3 regions of the Neobacillus sp. SRL179 genome follow, and region 2 is predicted to be linked to each of the others. Evidence: riboswitches for the same ligand, from Rfam matches in the RefSeq annotation. Region 2 holds a riboswitch; each other region holds the start of a gene.
What was found. Region 2 has a riboswitch for glycine ahead of gcvT (glycine cleavage system aminomethyltransferase GcvT). Riboswitches for the same ligand answer to the same signal wherever they lie in the genome.
Positions count from the first base shown of each region.

Region 1: linked by a shared signal. The riboswitch ahead of AC4E8C_RS14430 (ACT domain-containing protein) and the one ahead of gcvT (glycine cleavage system aminomethyltransferase GcvT) in region 2 are both predicted to bind glycine.
Region 3: linked by a shared signal. The riboswitch ahead of AC4E8C_RS09585 (amino acid permease) and the one ahead of gcvT (glycine cleavage system aminomethyltransferase GcvT) in region 2 are both predicted to bind glycine.

Region 1 covers NZ_OZ481792.1:2,942,650-2,949,837, forward strand. The annotation lists gene AC4E8C_RS14415 (L,D-transpeptidase family protein) at 1-405, opposite strand, end outside; gene AC4E8C_RS14420 (aminotransferase class V-fold PLP-dependent enzyme) at 443-1,945, opposite strand; gene AC4E8C_RS14425 (hypothetical protein) at 2,082-2,429, opposite strand; glycine riboswitch at 2,615-2,694, shown strand; gene AC4E8C_RS14430 (ACT domain-containing protein) at 2,772-3,047, shown strand; gene AC4E8C_RS14435 (PFL family protein) at 3,065-4,426, shown strand; gene AC4E8C_RS14440 (polysaccharide deacetylase family protein) at 4,529-5,263, opposite strand; gene AC4E8C_RS14445 (HAD family hydrolase) at 5,476-6,264, shown strand; gene AC4E8C_RS14450 (MerR family transcriptional regulator) at 6,487-7,188, shown strand, end outside.
Region 2 covers NZ_OZ481792.1:3,350,746-3,357,933, forward strand. The annotation lists gene gcvPA (aminomethyl-transferring glycine dehydrogenase subunit GcvPA) at 1-1,014, opposite strand, end outside; gene gcvT (glycine cleavage system aminomethyltransferase GcvT) at 1,036-2,139, opposite strand; glycine riboswitch at 2,401-2,489, opposite strand; gene AC4E8C_RS16580 (DEAD/DEAH box helicase) at 2,701-4,389, shown strand; gene AC4E8C_RS16585 (YqhG family protein) at 4,367-5,158, shown strand; gene comGA (competence type IV pilus ATPase ComGA) at 5,318-6,400, shown strand; gene AC4E8C_RS16595 (hypothetical protein) at 6,384-6,524, shown strand; gene AC4E8C_RS16600 (hypothetical protein) at 6,654-7,188, opposite strand, start outside.
Region 3 covers NZ_OZ481792.1:1,940,897-1,948,084, forward strand. The annotation lists gene garD (galactarate dehydratase) at 1-1,471, shown strand, start outside; gene AC4E8C_RS09580 (M1 family metallopeptidase) at 1,637-2,860, shown strand; glycine riboswitch at 3,233-3,314, shown strand; gene AC4E8C_RS09585 (amino acid permease) at 3,477-4,859, shown strand; gene AC4E8C_RS09590 (DUF2935 domain-containing protein) at 5,050-5,847, shown strand; gene AC4E8C_RS09595 (MFS transporter) at 6,060-7,188, shown strand, end outside.

The DNA of each region.
Region 1 (7,188 bases), 410 kb from region 2:
ATGTGAGACGGCTTTTCCAATTGAACTTGGATTATTGGTCCCGTGTATCCCATAGCCCTGTTTTGATAAAGATAGCCACAAAACGCCAAATGGACCACCGGGATTATATTGTCTATTAACAATGACGAATTCTCCCATCGGTGTATTAGTCAGCATTTTCCCAACTGCTATCGGAAAGATTTTCACTAATTTTCCAGAATGGTACAAAGAAAGCCGCCTTTTTCCTACCGACACCTGAATGGTATACGGGATAGTACTTGGATCTAGAAGACCTGGAATATGAATCTGTTGTCCGACATGTAATTGTCCGACACCAGGATTTGCCGCGTATAGATGCTGCAAACTTACGCGATAGTTAGCAGAAAGTATATTTAGTGTTTCACCAGGCTTAACAATATGAATCATGTGATCCCGCCTTTCAAAAAATGACCTTTTTCAGAGTTTATTCAAGACGAAATAGTGATGACATATCTTCTCTTTTATAATTTATATAAAAATAATCATTACTTGCGGAATCGTATTTATAATCTTTTTTCCATTCCTCAATGTTCTCGGTGATCTCCTTCAAGGCATTTGCAAATATAATTATTTCCTCATCATTCATCACTGGATGAAGGGAAAACCTTACCCATCCTGGTTTTGATGATAGATTGCCTTGATTAATCTTGTTCATTATTTGTTTAGAGGTGTTTTTATCTATTTGATATAGATAATGACCATATGTTCCCGCGCATGAACACCCACCTCTCACTTGAATACCGTATCGATCATTTAATAAGCGGACAATTAAATTGTAATGAATATTCTCAATAAAAAATGAAACAATTCCAAGTCGAGTGTTGATTTGACCATCTAAGATATGAAGACCAGGTATTGCTTTCAAAAGCGGATATAACAACTTCAACTGTTCTTTTTCTCTGTTTAAAATATTTTTAACACCCATTTGATCTTTCAAATTCAAACATAATGCTGTACGAATGGCTTGTAAGATTCCTGGCGTCCCTCCATCTTCACGCAACTCAATGTTTTGATAATATTGGTGCTCTCCCCAAGGATTAGTCCATGTAACGGTTCCTCCACCAGGATGATCAGGTACCTGGTTTTTATATAATCGCGAATCAAACACTAAAACACCACTAGATCCAGGGCCTCCTAAAAATTTATGAGGCGAAAAAAAAATGGCATCTAATTTTTCGAGCGGATCGTCTGGATGCATATTAATTGTTATATAGGGAGCTGCTGCAGAAAAATCAACGAAACAGAAACCACCATGTTGATGCATCTTTTTTGCTAGTTGGTAATAGGGTGTCTGAATTCCTGTTACATTGGAACAAGCTGTAAATGAACCTATTTTTAAAGGTCGGTCCTTATATATTTGTAGTAATTTCTCTAATTGATTTATATCTACACGGCCATAAGGATCAGGAGCAATTATCTCCACGTCTGCCAATGTTTCTAGCCATGATGTATGATTTGAATGGTGCTCCATATGTGTAATGAAGACAATTGGTCTTTCATCTTCAGATAGGATTATGCTATTTTTAAACTGCCCGGGGACTCTGAGCCCCAGCAAACGTTGGAACTTATTAATAACTGACGTCATCCCAAATCCATCCAAAATGAGCACGTCAGTTGGATCAGCATTCACATGGTCTTTAATAATTTTTTTTGATTGATTATAGATTCCTGTCATCATTAAACTTGTAATGTTTGATTCGGTATGTGTATTGGCCATAAATGGGCCAAATGTCTCGGAAATTTTTTGTTCGATAGGTCTATATAAACGCCCGCTTGCCGTCCAATCCGCATAAATAATTTTCCTTTTTCCATAGGGAGAGATGAATTCTTGATTTATACCAATCACTTGTGAGCGAAACGTTTGAAAATATTCCGCAAGGTTATCCGGGATACGAAAGGTATTGGATCCAATCTTTGCCGTGATCATGTTTCACACCTCACAAAATTGTTTTTGTTAATCAATATATGCAAAATCAGTAATCGCGTCTCCTTTTAACAAAATATGAAACAAAAAGAAAGATCCCAATCACTAGGGATTGGGATCTTATGCTTCGGATTTTTTATTAATAGGTTGTAATCTTAGCAGATTCTTTTTTCGTCACTTCATCGATTTTTTGAATAAACATTTGAAACACTCTTCTTTTCTCTTCTAAATCCTTTATGTATTCTTTTAGTTGGTTATAGCTCTCCTCAAATGGCTTATGATACATCTCTCGAATTTTCTCGATAATTTCCTCGTTTACAGTTGATTGGATTACTTGCTTAGTAATACCATATTTATAAGAATACACTTTTAATTCTTGTGCCACTTCATCATATTCATTTGCAATTTCGGCTAATACTAATGCAATATCGTCTTTCCACTCATCAAGTGATTTCTGTAAATATGATTTTGCAATGGTTTCTTCCATAAAAACACCCACCCTACTATTCTCTATCCTATTTGTACCATTATATCAAGATTTGATTACATTAAGGTTTCCACTCGTTTACAATGTTTTTTCATTCATTTAATAATTGACTGAATAATTAAAGATTGATATTATTTGGTTAATTCATAATAGCCGGCAATGATGGTTGTGGGTAAACTACAACTGGAGCAGCTTCTGGAGAGACCGCTTAAAAAAGTGGCGCCGAAGGATTCACAATCTCAGGCAAAAGGACAGGAGAATGTTGTGCAAAACTGCACACTTTTCTTAACCGTGAGATTGGAGCAACCAATCTTTTTTTTATTTTATAAATGAGGTGGAACAATGGAAAGTAGACGTGCAGTAGTAAGTGTCATTGGAAAAGACAAGGTTGGCATTATTTCTAAAGTGACAACTGTATTAGCAGAGAACAACATGAATATTCTCGATATCAGTCAGACGATTTTGCAAGAATTTTTTACCATGATGATGATAATTGATGTGACTGAAAATGAAAATTTAAATAAAGTGCGCACAGCTTTGGACAAGGTTGGCAATGAAATGGATGTCCAAATCAATCTTCAGCTAGAAGAAATTTTTCAAGCCATGCACAGAATATAATCTTAGGGGCGATACATATATCAATTGCAATGGATGAAATACTACAAACGATTCGAATGGTACAAATGGAAAATTTGGATATTCGTACGGTAACAATGGGGATAAGCTTGCAAGATTGTGCAGATTCAGATTTTGATAAAATGAAGGAATGTGTCTTTACGAAAATCACTAAATATGCAAAGAACTTAAAAAGTGTGGCGGAGGAAACCGAAAAAGAATTTGGAGTACCCATTATCAATAAACGTATTTCCATCACACCCATTGCTGAAATCCTCGGAAATGCAACAGTAGAACAAACTGTAGATCTGGCGAGAACGCTTGATAAGGCTGCAAAACAACTAGGAATTGATTTTATTGGCGGGTTCTCTGCTCTTGTTCATAAAGGTTCGACAAAAGGCGATGAAGTGCTTCTTAAAGCATTGCCTGAGGCACTTAGCGTAACAGAACGGGTTTGTTCTTCTGTTTCCGTTGCAACCACTCGCAGTGGAATTAATATGGATGCGGTACGTCAGATAGGATATATTTTAAAAGAAGCTGCTGAAAGGACAAAAGAGCAAAACGGGATTGCCTGTGCTAAACTAGTTGTTTTTTGTAATCCTGTTGAGGACAATCCTTTTATGGCTGGAGCCTTTCATGGAACTGGTGAAGGTGAAGTAGTCCTTAATGTTGGCGTTAGTGGACCAGGTGTTGTCTTAAATGCTTTAAAACGTCATCCACATGCCGACCTAGGAGAAGTATCAGATATTATTAAAAAAACTGCCTTTAAGATTACACGTGCAGGAGAGCTGATTGGCCGAGTAGTGGCAAAACGCCTCAGCATTCCCTTTGGTATTATGGATCTCTCGCTTGCTCCTACAAATGCTTTAAACGATAGCGTTGCCGAGATCCTTGAGGAAATTGGCCTTGAACGGGTGGGTACACACGGAACCATTGCAGCACTAGCCTTGATGAATGATGCCGTAAAAAAAGGAGGCGCCATGGCCAGCTCTTATGTAGGAGGCTTAAGTGGAGCTTTTATTCCTGTAAGTGAAGACAATGGAATGATTAAGGGAATTATAGACGGTGCCCTTACGTTATCTAAGCTAGAGGCGATGACTTGTGTGTGTTCTGTCGGACTTGACATGATTGCGATAACAGGTGATGTGTCTCCTGCTACCCTTTCCGCGATGATTGCGGACGAAGCCGCAATCGGAATGATCAATAAAAAAACAACTGCTGTCCGGGTTATTCCGGTTCCAGGTAAAAAAGAAGGAGAGATAGTTGAATTCGGCGGACTGCTAGGTAGAGCACCGATTATGGGCGTTAATCCTTATAGTTCCCAAAAGTTAATTGATCGTGGCGGAAGAATTCCTGCCCCACTCCAGGCCCTAATCAATTAAGCAGCAGTATATTTTATATTATGATATGTAACTGTGCAAAGCCCTTTGAGGCTGCACAGTTTTTTTGTATTAACCCACGATGGATTATTATACAAGACGCTTTTATTCCCCCTCCACTATTTTTGCAAAATCCTCTATAGATGTTGAATATTTAACATATGATCGAGGAAGGTAATATAACTCGTTTTTTGTTCCACTTGGACTGTAAGAACCCGGCGTAGTGGTAAGTCCAAATAGATAATACTTTTTTGCTTCTGCAATAACTTGGTTGTTTGTGTTTCCATATGGATATGCCAGTGCAATAACAGCTTTGCCTGTAAGTTTTTCTATTTTCTCTTTTGAGTTTTTCAGTTCATAGCTTATATTTTCAACTTTGGTTAAATCTGGGTGCTTTGCAGTGTGGGACTGAATGGAGATGATTCCTGAATCTGATAGCTTCTTTATATCCATTGTTGATAAGCGGTTTGAACGCCCTACGAAATCAGAAATAACAAAAAAGGTACCTACAGGGTCAAATTGTTCTGTTCTGATTTTTTTAAATATGGCCACAGCATTCAAGTTATTCTTGTAGCCATCATCAAAAGTGATAAAGATCGGACGTTGAACTTTTTTAATATCTTGCCAGCGCTCAAAAGTTAACAACGTATAACCGTGATCTCTTAAATAGGTCATTTGTTTCTCAAAATTATTGGGTGTAACATATAACTCCTTTGATCCAATCCCGTTAAATTCTTCGATGGAGTGATAAATTAAGATAGGTACTTTTAGCCTTGCTGATGCTTTTTCGGGAATACCACAAAGGAATAAACAAATAAATAACAATAAAATCTTACTCATATAATTCCTCACTTTTTTATTTGATTGTCTAGTTCCCCTAGTATTCCTCTAAATAACATCGTTCATTAAAAGTCTTCATTCCGCATTGTATTGAATTATAGGTTAAAATGGATTTTTACATACTATTAATGTTTAATTCATACGGCATGCTAGATGAAATCATGATTGTAAAAGTGTTACACTATTCTTATCTAATAAGAAGGAGATACATAATGACCCATTACAAAGTTTTATTTCTAGATGTTGACGGAACCATATTAACACCAGAAGCCACTATTCAACAATCAACAAAGGATGCCATTACCCAGGTTCAAGCAAAGGGAGTGGAGGTATTTTTAGCAACTGGAAGACCGTTGCATGAAATAGATGACCTTGCACGCGAACTGAACATTCGCTCATTTATAGGCTACAACGGCGCCTATGCAAAGTATCAAGGAAAAGACATATTTCAGGAACCGATTGACAGTTCCATTGTGAAGCATTTCTTGGAAACTGCGGCAAATCATCACCATGAAGCCGTACTATACACAAATAATAGTAACGTCTTTACGCATATAGATGACCCCAAAATGCAAAGTTTCAGGAAAGTTTTCCACCTACATAAAAATGAACCATATACACCTGCATTAGATAAGGAGATTCTCGGGATTACACTAGTTAATTTAAATGTTGATGATGTGGATCTTTACAATCAGCAAGGTAATATTCATTTATCTCAGGTTAATGTTGAGGGCATGATGGATTGCTATGATGTCATCCGGGATAAAGTAAATAAAGGCTATGGGGTTCAAATGGTTTTGAATCATCTAGGTATACCTAGGGATAGCTCCATTGCCTTTGGTGATGGTATGAACGATAAGGAAATGCTGCAATTAGTGGGACAAGGTTTTGCTATGGGAAATGGACATCCAGACATTTTTCAATATGCACAGCATAAAACAACAGAAGTCACTAATTCCGGCATATATAATGGATTGAAAATGCTGCAATTAGTCGAATAGTTGAAGGTAATTAAATATATATTTTAAAAGAGTGCGGGAGTTTAATTTTCTGCACTCTTTCATTTTGCCTACAATAATGTTTTTTAAAAAATATGTTGTTATTTCGTGATTTCAGTCTTGTTTTGATAGCTTTTGTCAGACAGCAGGAAATTCACCTACCTAATGGTGAATATGTAAAAAAGAAGAATTATTTCCGAGAGACATAGAAAGGAATGATGATGTTTGAAGACTTATACATTAAAAGAAGTGGCAAAAAAAATAAATGTAACACCAGGGATTGTCCGCCAGTGGGAAAAAGAGTTTGTAGATATTCTTGATATCCCTCGCTCTAAACAAGGTGCTAGGCTTTTCACTGACTTAGTAATTGATCAATTGTTTGAAATAAAACAACTAGCGGACCAAAAGGTAAGTAAGGAGATGATTAGACAATCCATTCACACCAAACAGGAGCCGGCTATAATGGAAACCAACCCTGTTTCAGAAATAGCCTTAGAAATCATCACAGAAGAAGATGCTATTACTACTTTGCCAGTTGAAGATTTAGCCATGAAAAATACAGAGCTTTTTTTTGAAGTAATGGAAACCTATAAGAAAACCTTTTTACATGAGGTAAAGGAAGAAATACGTAGTGTTGTTCGGAAAGAGGTTTTAGAGGAAGTAAAGAAAGAAATAAAAAGTGGATCATTAACAACAGTTAAATCCATTTCAGACTCCATTTACAAATCATCTGCAAATACGCAGGCTGAAATAAAAGAATTTTCGGAAACATTAGAAAAAACAACAGAGGTTACAGCAGACTCTCTAAAGTACCTTGCCAAGAATATAACTAATGTGTCACTAGAGACCTCCGAAGAGATTTATTCACTTTCAAAACAATTAGCAGAGACAACGGAAGAGCTGTCTCATTATGTTGATATTACAAAT
Region 2 (7,188 bases):
AGCAAGGGCATTTAGAGCTTGATTCGAACAAATATTAGAGGTCGCTTTTTCACGGCGAATATGCTGTTCACGAGCTTGAAGTGTTAAAACGAACCCTCTGCGTCCTTGGTCATCAACAGTCTGACCGACCAAACGTCCAGGTACCTTCCGCATTAATTTGTTGGTTACGGCAAAATAACCACAATGCGGCCCGCCAAAGGCAGTTGGAATACCAAATGGTTGTGCATCACCAATCACAATATCAGCACCAAACTTTCCAGGAGGAGTTAAGATCCCAAGGGATAATGGATTGCTGCTAACCACAAACATTCCTTTCTGCTCATGGATTATTTCCTCCACCTCTTTTAATGGCTCAATTCTGCCAAAGAAATTTGGGTATTGGACAATCACTGCAGCAACATCGGAACTTACTATTTCCTTTAGCGCCTCAATATCTGTTATGCCTTCTTTTACGGGGACTTCAACTACTTCAAGATTTTGTCCCTTTGCATAGGTTTTAAGAACATCACGATACTCAGGATGAACAGCACTAGACACAACCACTTTTTTTCGTTTTGTGTGTCCTGCACTAAGCATGGCAGCTTCGGCAAGTGCTGTACCGCCATCATACATAGAGGAGTTCGCAACGTCCATTCCCGTTAACTCACAAATCATCGTTTGGAATTCAAAAATGGCTTGGAGCTCACCTTGCGAAATCTCAGGCTGATAGGGTGTATAAGCGGTATAAAATTCTGAACGAGAAATAACGTGATCCACAATCACAGGCATGTAATGGTCATAAACGCCAGCACCTAGAAAAGACACATTTCTTTTTAGGTCTGCATTCTGGTCTGCTAATTGATATAGTTCTTTCAGTAAAGCCGGCTCAGACTTAGCTGCTTTAATATTATACTCACCCTTGAATCTAACTTTTTCAGGGATATCGCTAAACAACTCATCAATTGAAGAAACACCAATTGTGTCAAGCATTGCCTTTATATCTTGTTTAGTCATAGGTAAATAGCGATGTTTCATAAACCTAGCTCCCTCCATGATTTACTTTTCTCTTTTATAAAAAGGTGTTGGAACTACTTTAGCTTTTAGGCGTTTACCGCGTATTTCAACTTCTACCTCAGAATTTAATTCGGCAAACTCAGTTTTAATCAGGGCAAGTCCAATATTTCTCTTTAATGTAGGTGACTGTGTTCCAGTTGTTACTTCGCCAATTTGTTCCTCACCCTTATAAACTGGATAACCGTGACGAGGAATTCCTCGGTCAATCATTTCAATTCCTGCTAATGTTCTAGTTAAGCCTGCTTCTTTTTGCTTCTTAAGGGCTTCTTTACCGATGAAATCAGCTTCCTTATTTAACTTCACGGCAAAGCCAATCCCTGCTTCAAGGGGTGAAATTTCCGGTGAAAGTTCTTGACCATAGAGAGCTAACACTGATTCAAAACGGAGAGTATCGCGAGCCCCTAGCCCGCAAGGAAGAACCCCCTCTTCTTTTCCGGCTCGTAGTATAGCTTTCCAAAGACCGACGGCATCTCTAGCATCACAATACACTTCAAAACCATCTTCACCCGTGTATCCAGTTCTTGATACAAGAGCCTTTTTGCCATTTATATGTACTGCTTGCTGAAATTTAAAAAATCCTATTTCACTTAGATTTGTTTCCCCGGCTAGCTTTTGAAGGACTTTTTCAGCAAGCGGGCCTTGAAGTGCCAGCTGGGCTGTCTTATCAGATAGATTTTCAAGGCTGACATCCCCCTCAACATGATCCTCAAGCCATTTGTAATCTTTATCAATATTAGATGCATTCACAACTAGTAAATAGTGATGGTCCTCCATTTTATAGACAAGCAGATCATCAACTGTTCCACCGTTTTCATAACACATGGCCGTGTACTGTGCCCCGCCATTTTTTAGTTTTGAAATGTCATTAGTCATCATTTTTTGCAAATAACTTAAACTGTCTGGGCCTTTCACTTCCACTTCACCCATATGGGAGACATCAAACAAGCCAGCACGAGTGCGGACGGCTTCATGTTCCTCCTTAATGCTTGAGAATTGGACCGGCAGCTCCCAGCCGCCAAAGTCAACGGTTCTTCCCCCATTTTCTTTATACACATCGAATAGCGGAGTTCGTTTTAATTCAGTCATCCAAGTGTCCCCCTTCAATCTGTTCCAAAATATTTTTAAACGAATAAGAGATTGAATCCATTTACAGATCCGGGCAAGTTGTTATCCTACTATCATTTACCAAATTTTTTAACCATTGGGTAAGATGAGAGCAGGCATAAAAAAAGACAGGGACCTCCCTTTATTCCTAAAGGCGGTCTCTGTCCTTGCACCTGAAAGTTTACCTAAAAAGGTTTTCCCCTTTGGTGGCTGCTCGTTCTGAATCAGCGCTCTCCAGAGTAGCGTCAAACAAGAGTTCTTTTGCCTGAGAGATTCACATTAATTGTTTGCTCCTTCGGCGCTACCTAGGTAGTCTCTCCCCTTGTTGTCATTCGCATTATAATATTTTCCAATTTGGTCATACTAACTATACTTGAAAATAAATTACCTTATTAAAATATTTAAAACATTCAAAGCTATTACCATCCTACCATTAAAACAATACATTGAGCAATAACTTTATAATAAAAGTAAAAGCACATTATTCTGGGAAAAATTAACGTTAAACAGAAGTCTAACTGTATAAAAAAAGGAGCTGAAATGATGTCGGTCGAAATTGAATTTGAATCGTCTTGGCAAGATGACTTTTTACATAGAATTGACAATGATGGTCCCTGGGGAAATTGGGAGCTTTTCAAACTAGCAATTGATGTTGAAAATCACTTGGTTATACCAGAATTTGAAGGCTTGCAAGCTCCGAAGCATTTACCTAACTTAACACCGCTCCCGCATCAGCTTGAAACAGCTAAACAAGTAATTGAAAATATGAATGGCAAAGCCATCCTAGCTGATGAGGTTGGATTAGGAAAAACAATTGAAGCAGGTTTAATTTTAAAAGAATATATGATTCGCGGGTTGGTCAAAAAGGTGTTAATTCTCGTTCCTGCCTCCTTAGTTACCCAATGGGCAATCGAGCTAAATAGCAAATTTTTCATCCCAGCCATTACCCAAAAGAAAAGTTATGTGTGGGAACAGTGCGATGTAGTAGTATCATCGATTGATACTGCCAAACGAAATCCACATCGAGACATTATTTTTAAACAAGACTATGACCTTATTATCATTGATGAAGCCCATAAACTTAAAAATAATAAAACAAAAAACTACGAATTTGTTCAGAACTTAAAAAAGAAATTTTGTTTATTACTGACGGCAACACCGATCCAAAACAGAGTGGAAGAAATCTTTAATTTAGTTTCCTTATTAAAACCAGGGCACTTAGGCAGTGAAACCTCTTTCTTTGAAAAGTACAAACGAGATGCTCGTTCCTTAAACGACAATGAGCATTTAAAAGAATTAGTAAACAAGGTTATGATTCGAAATCGTCGTGCAGATACGGGGATTGAATGGACAAAACGACAAGTTGAAACCATTCCAATCGAATGTTCGTCAGCAGAGAATGAACTTTATGAGGCTATTACATTGTTAAGAAGTGAGGGTGACTGGGCCCAGACAAGTGCTTTCTCTGTGATGACATTACAGCGTGAGGCTTGCAGCAGCAGGGAAGCCGTTTACTATACGCTAAAAAACATGCTCCAAAAAAAAGAGGATCCGTCCCCTGCCTTTAAGGAACAAATTGACTTCTTAATTAAAAAAGTCGAAGCGGTTCAGCAAAACTCCAAAGCAGAAAAAGCCCTTGAATTAATACAAAAAATCAATGACAAAGTAATCATCTTCACTGAATATCGTGCAACACAGATGTACCTGCAATGGTACTTAAAGCAGCATGGTATCACCTCTGTTCCTTTCCGCGGCGGTTTCAAACGTGGAAAAAAAGACTGGATGAGAGAACTATTTCAAAAAAACGCCCAAGTACTCATTGCCACCGAGGCGGGCGGCGAAGGGATCAATTTACAGTTTTGTAATCATATTATTAATTTTGATTTACCATGGAATCCGATGAGACTTGAACAGCGGATCGGCCGGATTCACCGTCTGGGGCAGGAGAAGGATGTCATGATTTATAATTTTGCCATAAAAAATACGGTTGAGGAACATATCCTTAAATTGCTATATGAAAAGATTCACCTATTTGAAAAAGTGATTGGCGAATTAGATGACATTCTAACGAAACTGGAATTTGGAAATATTGAAGACCATTTAATTGATATTTTTGGACAATCTAGCTCAGAGGGTGAAATGCGAATTAAAATGGACAATTTATCTTCTATGATTGAATTTGCACAATCGATGAAGGAGGAAGATTCCCATGCAGCAGCAGGAAATTCATAATTTTTTATTGAAATATTTTCAGGCAAATGATTGTCCCATCATCGAAAATAAATTAGGGTATTTAACCGTTCAGCTAACCGTTGAACTGGACAAAGAATTGATGAACCGCCCTTTTTATTGGCACTATTTAGAGAAAACAGGCGGGGTTCCAAATCCGATGCAGTTGACCTTTGTTACTAATCAAAAGGACGTTCCGGAGACGATCAAGGGGGAAGTCATCCATTTTGGTTCGCCGCGGCTTCATCAAATTTTTGATTCAACAAAAAAGTTAGCCAATTACATTCGTCTATATGAAAGTCATCAGCATGTACATCAACAAACGCCATTAATGCCTTGGTTGTGTATGAATGTGAAAATCTCCTATCAATGTGACAGAAAGCGTGACATTTTTAAGTCAATCGGCTTACAGCTTATTAATGGCCAAATGGTAGAGGATTTTCATAACCGCTTACTTAAGATCCCATTAACACCTAAAATTCCAGATTATTCCTTTACCTTATCACCTTTAGTAAAACCCAAAAGCGGGATGGGCAGAATCGAAACGTATTTAAAATCTGTAATCCGTGAGGATGACCATTCATGGGCGGACGATGCACGGAAACGCTGGGACCAAGACTTACGATTATTACACCATTTTTACGAAGATGCAGAAGAAGAAAGTAAGAATTATGAAACAGAAAAAAAGGCACTCCAAGAACAATACGAACCAAAAATCAACATATCCTTTATCAACGGTGGTCTCTTCTATTTAACCGAAAAAGCAATTTAAGAACCTTTATATTTAGGTGTTAGACACTATGCGAATAGACCAAATGGTGCCAGACACCCTTTTTAAATTCACTAAAAAAATATTTAAAAATTTATTAAAATAAAAAGAGGAATAGATAGAAATATGTCGAATAATTAGCAATGAAAAAATGAAAAGGTGGTGTTACTCATTGTTAGTTCTATTGAGCTTTTAGCAAATCGAATTATTTCAGATGCCGCTAGGAATCAAGCAACAGATATTCACATTATTCCTCGGAAGAAAGACACACTTGTTCAAATCCGTTTAACTAACAAACTCATTCCCCGCTTATCCCTTCCAAAAGATGAATGTGACAGATTAATTTCCCATTTTAAATTCACCGCCAATATGGATATCGGGGAAAGAAGAAGACCCCAAAGCGGAGCTATCTTTTGTGAGGTAGATGGACAACTAATGGGCCTCAGACTTTCAACTCTTCCCTCCAACAACAGAGAGAGCCTTGTCATCCGATTATTACCCCAACAGGAGCAAATTCCTTTTCATCAACTTTCTTTATTTCCGGGAATGACCAGAAAGCTGCTAGCACTCCTCAAACATGCACATGGATTAATCATATTCACAGGTCCGACTGGTTCGGGCAAGACTACTACTCTCTACTCCCTATTAAATGAAACAGCTCACCTATTCCACCGTAACGTCATTACACTCGAAGATCCAATTGAAAAAAACTACGACTCCGTCCTGCAAGTTCAAGTGAATGAAAAAGCCGGTGTCACTTATGCTGCTGGATTAAAGGCTATTCTCCGCCATGATCCTGACATTATAATGGTGGGAGAAATTAGGGATGCAGAAACAGCAAAAATAGCTGTCCGGGCTGCACTGACCGGTCATTTGGTACTTTCAACGATGCATACACGGGATGCAAAAGGGGCTGTTTTCCGTCTCCATGAATTTGGGGTGAATTGGTTAGAGGTCGAACAGACACTGATTGCCGTCACAGCCCAAAGATTAGTAGAGCTTACATGTCCATTTTGCGAGGGCGAGTGCGCGCCACTATGTTATTCCTATAGCCGCTGGAAAAGAGCAAGTGTGTTTGAACTATTAGCAGGCAGAAATCTGAACATGACCATGAAAGCAGCAAAAGGAGAAAAAATCGACTTTCATTATCGGACGCTCAGAGATGTTATTAACAAAGGTATTGCTCTTGGTTACATTCAAGAATCAGAGTACGAACGGCTGGTGTTTGATGATGAACCATCATAAATGGCCAGTTAGTGAGCAAGCAAGTTTCTTAAAAAGAACAGGGGAATTACTCGCCAGGGGATACCCAATTGCCGAAGCAATTGAAATTACAGACACTATAAAATTGATATTACATCATGTATAAAATTTAACACGTTCCACTTGGTGTAAAGGCTTCTATTTCCCATCCATTTTGTGGTACTTTTTAAGCTGCTTAACATCAAAATAATTTCGAATTAGAATAAACAGATACAGATTGATTATTGTGTCTAACTTAAGAGAAAAGGCTATGAACCATAGTTTCAATAGCATATTCTTGATTAGATGTTAAATTAACCCCATCTTCAGTTAAAGTTTTAATAAGTGATTTTTGGGAAGATGACACTGTTTTACGTACAATGGATAGAAGAAATTCAGCACATTCAACGTAATGATCCAAAGTAATAACTATTGAGTCAGCATAAACTCTCATCGAATTACCATTCATTTTAATTTTCTGACGTAGATACTTATTTGTGTATACTCCCCCATGATGAACAATTAAATTTCTGTCTCTTAAAATTTCATTATATTTTTCTATTTGATCTTTGGAAAAAGGAGTTATTTTCAATAAATGATTGAATAAGGAGTTTATATTGGTAGCCGTACCAAAATCAAATTGTTCGGATACTAAAGAACCCAACTTAAAATTTAATTCATCGCCCAGATTTATAATATCTGAAACATCAATATTAACTTCTCTCTTGTTCTCTTTAAGTTTCAGTACCAAGGGATTATAAATATTTATTAAAGAAGCAAAGTGATTCTTA
Region 3 (7,188 bases), 1.4 Mb from region 2:
CATTACTGTAAATGCTATTGTCTCGGGAACCACCATCATGGGGGATATTACGGCCAATCAGGATATTCCACAAGGACACAAAATTGCTCTACGTGATCTGGAGGAGGGCGAAGCAATCATCCGTTATGGCGTGATACTAGGTTATGCTTTGCATGCAATCAAAAAGGGAGATTGGATCAATGAGCATATGCTCGAACTTCCAACTCCACCATCATTAGATGAAATGGAATTTGCCACAAATTTGGTAACGGATTTACCTCAACCACCTGTTCGGACGTTCATGGGCTATCGTAATCCAAATGGGCCATTCGCCGGAACTAGAAACATTTTAGGAATCGTTACAACCGTTCAATGTGTCACGGGCATATTAAATAATGCAGTCAAGAAGATGAAGGAAGAACTTCTTCCTCATTATCCAAATGTAGATGATGTAGTAGCCATTAATCATGCTTACGGATGTGGCGTCGCTATAAATGCGCCAGAAGCCCAAATTCCTATCCGAATGCTCCGAAATATGGTGAAACATCCTAATTTTGGCGGAGAGACGATGGTGATCTCTTTGGGATGTGAAAAACTAACGTTAGAAATGCTGCTAGATGAAACCGATATTTCTCCTGATAATATTGTCGTTTTACAAAACGTTAAAGGCCATGATGCCATAATTGCAGAAATTATGAAAATGGCAGATACCAAACTCAAAAAATTAAATCAAAGAAAGCGTGTCGAACTATCTCTTTCAGAATTATGTATTGGTTTGCAGTGCGGTGGAAGTGATGCTTTTTCAGGTGTGACTGCGAATCCCGCTGCCGGTTATGCAGCAGATATGTTGGTCCATGCTGGTGCTACGGTCATGTTTTCTGAAGTAACGGAAGTACGTGATGGTGTTCATATTATTGGAGAACGTTGTGTTAACGAGGAAGTGGGGAAAAAATTAGCATCGGAAATGAAATGGTATGACAAGTATCTTGAAAATGGCCAAGTTGATCGCTCCGCCAATCCTACCCCAGGGAATAAGAAGGGCGGATTATCAAATATAGTCGAAAAAGCAATGGGCTCCATTGCGAAGTCGGGAACATCGCCCATTGTTGAAGTTCTCTCTCCGGGGGAAAGGCCAACGAAAAAGGGTATGATCTTTGCGGCTACACCAGCAAGTGATTTTGTCTGCGGTTCTTGTCAATTGTCTAGTGGAATGACACTTCAGGTATTTATGACAGGGCGTGGTACTCCATATGGATTAGCTGTTGCACCTGTTATTAAAGTTTGTTCGAGAAACGATATGAAAGATATGTGGGAAGACTTAATCGATGTAAATGCAGGGCCGATTGCAACAGGAGAAGCAACAATCAAAGAGATTGGAACCCTGCTATTCAACGAAATTATCGATGTCGCAAGTGGACGTAAACAATGTTTGGCAGAGAAATATCAGCTTCATAATGATTTTACCCTATTTAATCCAGCGCCGATAACCTGATAGTTTGTTAGAAAGCAGGATACCGATAAAAGCTAGGACCTCAATATTCATGTTGGAGGTCTTTTTTTTTATCTATAAATATGAAAAATCAAATCTGTAACATATTTGTAAATAAATAGAAATATTTTGTATAATGGTAATTAGTCAACTATAAGGGGGATTTGAATGAAGGTATTTTTATTACTATTATCATTAGTGGTGTTTTTAGCTTTCCTTGGCTATAACCTGTTTGCTCCAAAGCAAAAAATAGCTAAAATTCACATTCAAATGATCAGTCTAGGGTTTTATCTTGTTTTAACCTTTGGGATGCTATTTCTCTATCAGAAACATTTTACAAAAGATGTAAGCGCTTTAAAAGGAGTGGAGACGCAGACTAAAAAAGTAGAAAAAAAGGCAATAGAGGAAAAGCCTAAAGAGGATGAAAAAACGACCACAGATACACAGCCCATAACACAGGAACCTGTGGAAGAAGAACGAATTGAAATTGTTAATGGGCCTCCAAGTGCAGTAAAAGGGCCAAGCCATCCAAAATATAAAATGGATGTTTCTTATGACTCTAGTAATCATGTAATAAACGGAACTATGAGTGTCGATTTTACCAATAATTTAGATGTAGATTTGCCTAATTTGTATTTTAATGTCTGGGGAAATGCAAATGTCTATTTAGCGAAAAATCAAAACGAACAGGTTGTCAGGGTTGAACAAATGAAGGTAAATGGGCAGCCTGTAAATTATGAGCTTAAAGGGACATCACTACATATTCCAGATGTACTGATAAAGAAGAAAGAAACCGCAAAGGTGGAAATGACTTTCTCCGTTACCCTTCCTGAAGTTCAAGATCGCTTTGGCTGGAATAAATCCACAACTTCTTTAGGGAACTGGTTTCCCATCCTAGCTGTTTATGATGATGAAGGCTGGAACGTCGATCCATTTTATCCAAATGGCGAATCTTTTTATTCTTTATCAGGAGATTTTGATGTTACGTTTACGACCGAAAAGGAACAGGTGATTGCCGCTACCGGAACGGAAGTGGGGGAACCAAGCATAAATGGTGCATTATCGACTCATCATTATCAAGCAGCCAATGTACGCGACTTTGCCATGGAATTAGATCCTAATTATAAGGTAAAACAAACAAAGGCAGGCAATGTGAATATTAATGTCTATTATAAAGAGGAAGATTCTAAATATGTAGACTCGATGATCAATGCAGGGTCCAAAAGTATTTCGTTATTCAGTGAGAAGTTTGGACAATACCCATGGCCAGAGCTCGATATTTGTGCTATGGAAGGCTGGTTTGGTGGGATGGAGTATCCACAGCTTGTTATGATTACTATTCTTCCCGATAATCAAACATCTGGGGTAGACACATCGAGTTTTTGCTGTTGACCAACAATAACAGAAGAGCGTAACTAAGAATAGGTCATTGAGAATTCTCAATGACCTATTCGATTGTAATAATTTATGATTAGGACTTTCATAGAAGGGTTGTACAATTTACAACTTCCTTATTTAAGTTTAATATAGAGTGATAGAAATATTAATGAACAATTTGCTCCAACAAAATAAAACGGAAAAAGTAGATTTTAAATTGCTAGATTTGACAAATTGAAGAAATACTATTAAAATTTTAAATTATTCAACAATATTAGTTTTGTGTTAAGATATTATAGTGGTTTATCTTTTAAAACGATCACTGTAGTACTTCTTAGAAAATTACATACTTAGCAAGCTATGATGGCTATGGTTCAAACTATAGCTGGAGCAGCTTCTGGAGAGAACGCAGGGTATCCTGCGGCGCCGAAGGGTTCACAATCTCAGGCAAAAGGACAGAAGAGTACGAGTGTTATTTTGTTATTCTTATAAAAGAGTAGATGATAATATTTGTTATTCTAATGACCGGTGAGATTGGATGATATCCAATCTTTTTTTTATTGATTTTAAACTTTGTTCATAAATTCACAAATGAAACAAAGGAGAAAATAACTAAATAGGGGGAACTAAAATGGCACAACAAGAATTAAAAAGAGACCTAAAAAATCGGCATGTTCAACTCATCGCGATTGGTGGAACGATTGGTACAGGTTTATTTTTAGGCTCAGGAAAAGCAATTCAGTTAGCCGGCCCTTCGATTATTTTTGCTTATTTGATCGTTGGGATTGCCTGCTTCTTTGTTATGAGGGCCATGGGGGAACTTCTATTATCGAAGAAAGGTTATCAATCCTTTACTGATTTTGCTGTAGACTATATTGGACCTTGGGCTGGTTATATAACAGGATGGACGTATTGGTTCTGTTGGATTATGACCGCAATGGCAGATATTATCGCGGTTGGCGTATATGTTCAATATTGGTTTGATATTCCGCAATGGGTACCAGCAATCGTTTGTTTGGTTTTGTTATTGGGACTAAATTTAATGACGGTAAAACTTTTCGGAGAATTAGAATTTTGGTTTGCTTTAATTAAAGTGATCACCATCCTCGCCTTGATCATAATCGGGATTGTTTTGCTAGTGGTTGGATTTCATACAAAGGCAGGTACTGTGACGGTTAAAAATATTTGGGGATATGGCGGCCTGTTTCCAAATGGAATTTCAGGTTTTCTTCTTTCATTCCAATTGGTTGTGTTTGCCTTTGTGGGTGTTGAATTGGTTGGAGTATCTGCCGCAGAAACGTCAAATCCACAAAAAAATATTCCATCAGCCATTAATAAAATACCTTTAAGAATTCTATTTTTCTATGTCGGTGCACTTATTATTCTTTTATGTATTAATCCATGGACGCAGTTAAATGCAGCCAACAGTCCATTTGTAAAGACGTTCAGCTTAGTGGGCATTCCAATTGCCGCAGGGATAATTAATTTTGTTGTCTTAACATCTGCAGCTTCTGCTTGTAACAGCGGATTATTTTCAACAAGCCGAATCCTGTTTAATTTAAGCAGTCATGAACAAGGACCGGCTAACTTTGCAAAATTAAATAAAAATCATGTACCAAGTAATGCCTTACTTGTATCCGCATTAGTTTTATCTGTTGGAGCCTTGTTAAGTAAGTTAATACCAGAACAAGCCTTTGGGATCGTAACAACGATCAGTGCGATTTGTTTTATTTGGGTTTGGAGTATTATTTTGATTTGCCACTTGCGATATAGAAAATTACGACCGGATTTACAAAAAAAGTCGACATTTAAAGCCCCGTTTACCCCATTTATTAATTATGTGGTTTTAACGTTATTTGCTATGATTCTAGTGATTATGCTTTTTGCTGAAGCAACACGAACAGCTTTATTAATGACTCCATTATGGTTTATTGTTTTATTTATCTTTTATTCATTTAAAAGGAAAAAAATTAAGGGGAAGAATTTCCGTATAAATGCCCCAGTTCGGGATTAGAGCACCCTTTTTGTAGAATAAAAATAGGTCATTGAGAAATCTCAATGACTTATTTTATCACCCCGTAGGAAGCAAATAGTTTATTTAGCCTATGAATTAATAAACTCTTGTGCTCCATGCTTTACTCATAAAATTAATGAAGGAGAATAAATATCAAAAGGGTGAGTATTTTTCTGGGAGGGAAAAAAGAATGAATGGAGTCTTTGAGAGGACAGCAAGATTTGAGCATCGATTTTGGCTTCAAATTTTAGGGGATCATTCCAGGTTTATTTATGAAGCGTTAGCACCGGTTCAAAAAAAGGAGATAGAACAGGCCTCGCAATTTATTCAGGTATTTGATACACTCTTGGACCATGCAAATTCAACAGATTTGATGCAGTTAACAGAACAAGCTCACATTGAAGTGATAAAATTACGTGAATATAAATTAGAATTATTAAGAAAACATCTTATTGGGAAAATCAAAATACACTTATCACCAACCTTCATTAATCATATGGTAAATGAATTGGAGGAATATGTAAGAATCCTCAACCATTTAAAAGCTGGGCAAGTCCCGCCTGTCTATCATGAACTTCACCATCATTTATTATGGTTATTAGATGCAGCGGGTCATTCAGATGCAATTTCTGCCAATTTAGACGGTGTTGAAAAACAGTTAAAGGTGAAAAGTAATGCCTTTACGAAGAATTTTGAAGCATTTTACTTAAAGGCAGTAGAACTTGCTGGTTATTTAAGAACCAATTTGACTACGTTTCCAGCCTTAGAAAAAATGAACGTTGACAGTCAGTTGGAAATTAAATTATTTCAAAATTTTTTAGAGGAAATAGAAGAGCTTAGGCTAAGTCATAAGGCATTGGGAACATTTGCCCCATTAATGGCAGATCATATGTACCGGGAAGAATGTTATTATTTAATGAAATTAGCAGAATCAACGAATCTTGAAATGCCAAACTGCGACCCTGCAAAACCACGGCTTAAGGAATGAAAAATGAATTAGATTGAAGAGGGGCAGAATAAATAAATCTGCCTCTTTTTGGTATCCATTATCTGATTTTTATGGATATTTATGTCATTAGGTGTACCTTCTCAATTGAGAAGGTATGCTAAAGTATCTGTTTTTCTCCAAAAGTATTGCCTTCTGTAAAGCGCCGGATTACAATCCATTTCGGTACATTAAATGAAGGAGAGAAACGATACTTGAAATTAAACGAAAATGAAAGATTAAGTATATATAATGGCCTTGCTTCTACCGTCTCAACCAATGCAGTCAATGGCTATATTCCCCTGTTTGCACTAAGTGTTTTAGGGGCAACCAACCAGCAGATGGGTTTGATTACATCGCTTCCATCCATAATAGGGATGCTGGCACTGATTCCAGGTACAATCTGGCTAAATCGGGCCCATAGCAAAAAAACTTTTACCGTCATGTCTACATTTATTACTAGGCTTCTATTCATGCTCATTATGTTTGTTCCGTTTTTATCAGATACTTATTCTGCCTGGGTTCTGGTTGGATTAATCGCCCTTTTAAATTTTCCAGGGGCACTATCCGGATTATCTTGGCAAACTTTAATTGGTGACCTTGTTCCTGAGAATAGAAGGGGAGAGTTTTTTAGTACACGGAACCGGCTGTCAACGTTTACAGCGATGGGGATTACTTTTTTAACAGGTTTTTTCCTGCAGCAATTTAACAAGAACAATCCGTTTCCATACCAGGTCTTATTTGCTCTTGGATTCGTATTTGCTATTATTGAAGTCTACTATTTATGGAAACATAAAGAAAAGGATGCAATAGTTCTAAAGGAAAACTTCGTGATAAAAGAGAAGAAGAAAAATCTTTCTTTAGAGGTTTTTAAGAATAAACCGTTTGTATCGTTTATGATTTGTGCACTCCTGTTTAACTTTGGGGCACAAATGGGATGGTCTATATTCAGTATTTATCATATAAGGGAAGCGCATGCTACCGCCTTATGGTTCAGTCTATTTTCCGTCACCAATCAATTCGCACAAATTATCAGTATCAAGTGGTGGGCAAAAGCAGCAGACCGTTGGGGGAATACCATAGTATTGTTTGTGGCTGCTTGCGGTATGGCAACTGCACCGGCTTTGACCATATTATCTACTAGTCTCATTTATATAACCTTGATTAATCTATGGATCGGCCTGTTTGTTTCAGGTACAAACCTGCTCTTATTTAACCAGTTGTTAAAGGTTTCTCCTGAGCTAAACAGAACAACTTACATTGCCAACTATAACTTTTTATTATCGATAATTGGCTTTGTGGCACCTCAGTTCGGCGTTTACCTGTTGAATTTGCTGGGGATGA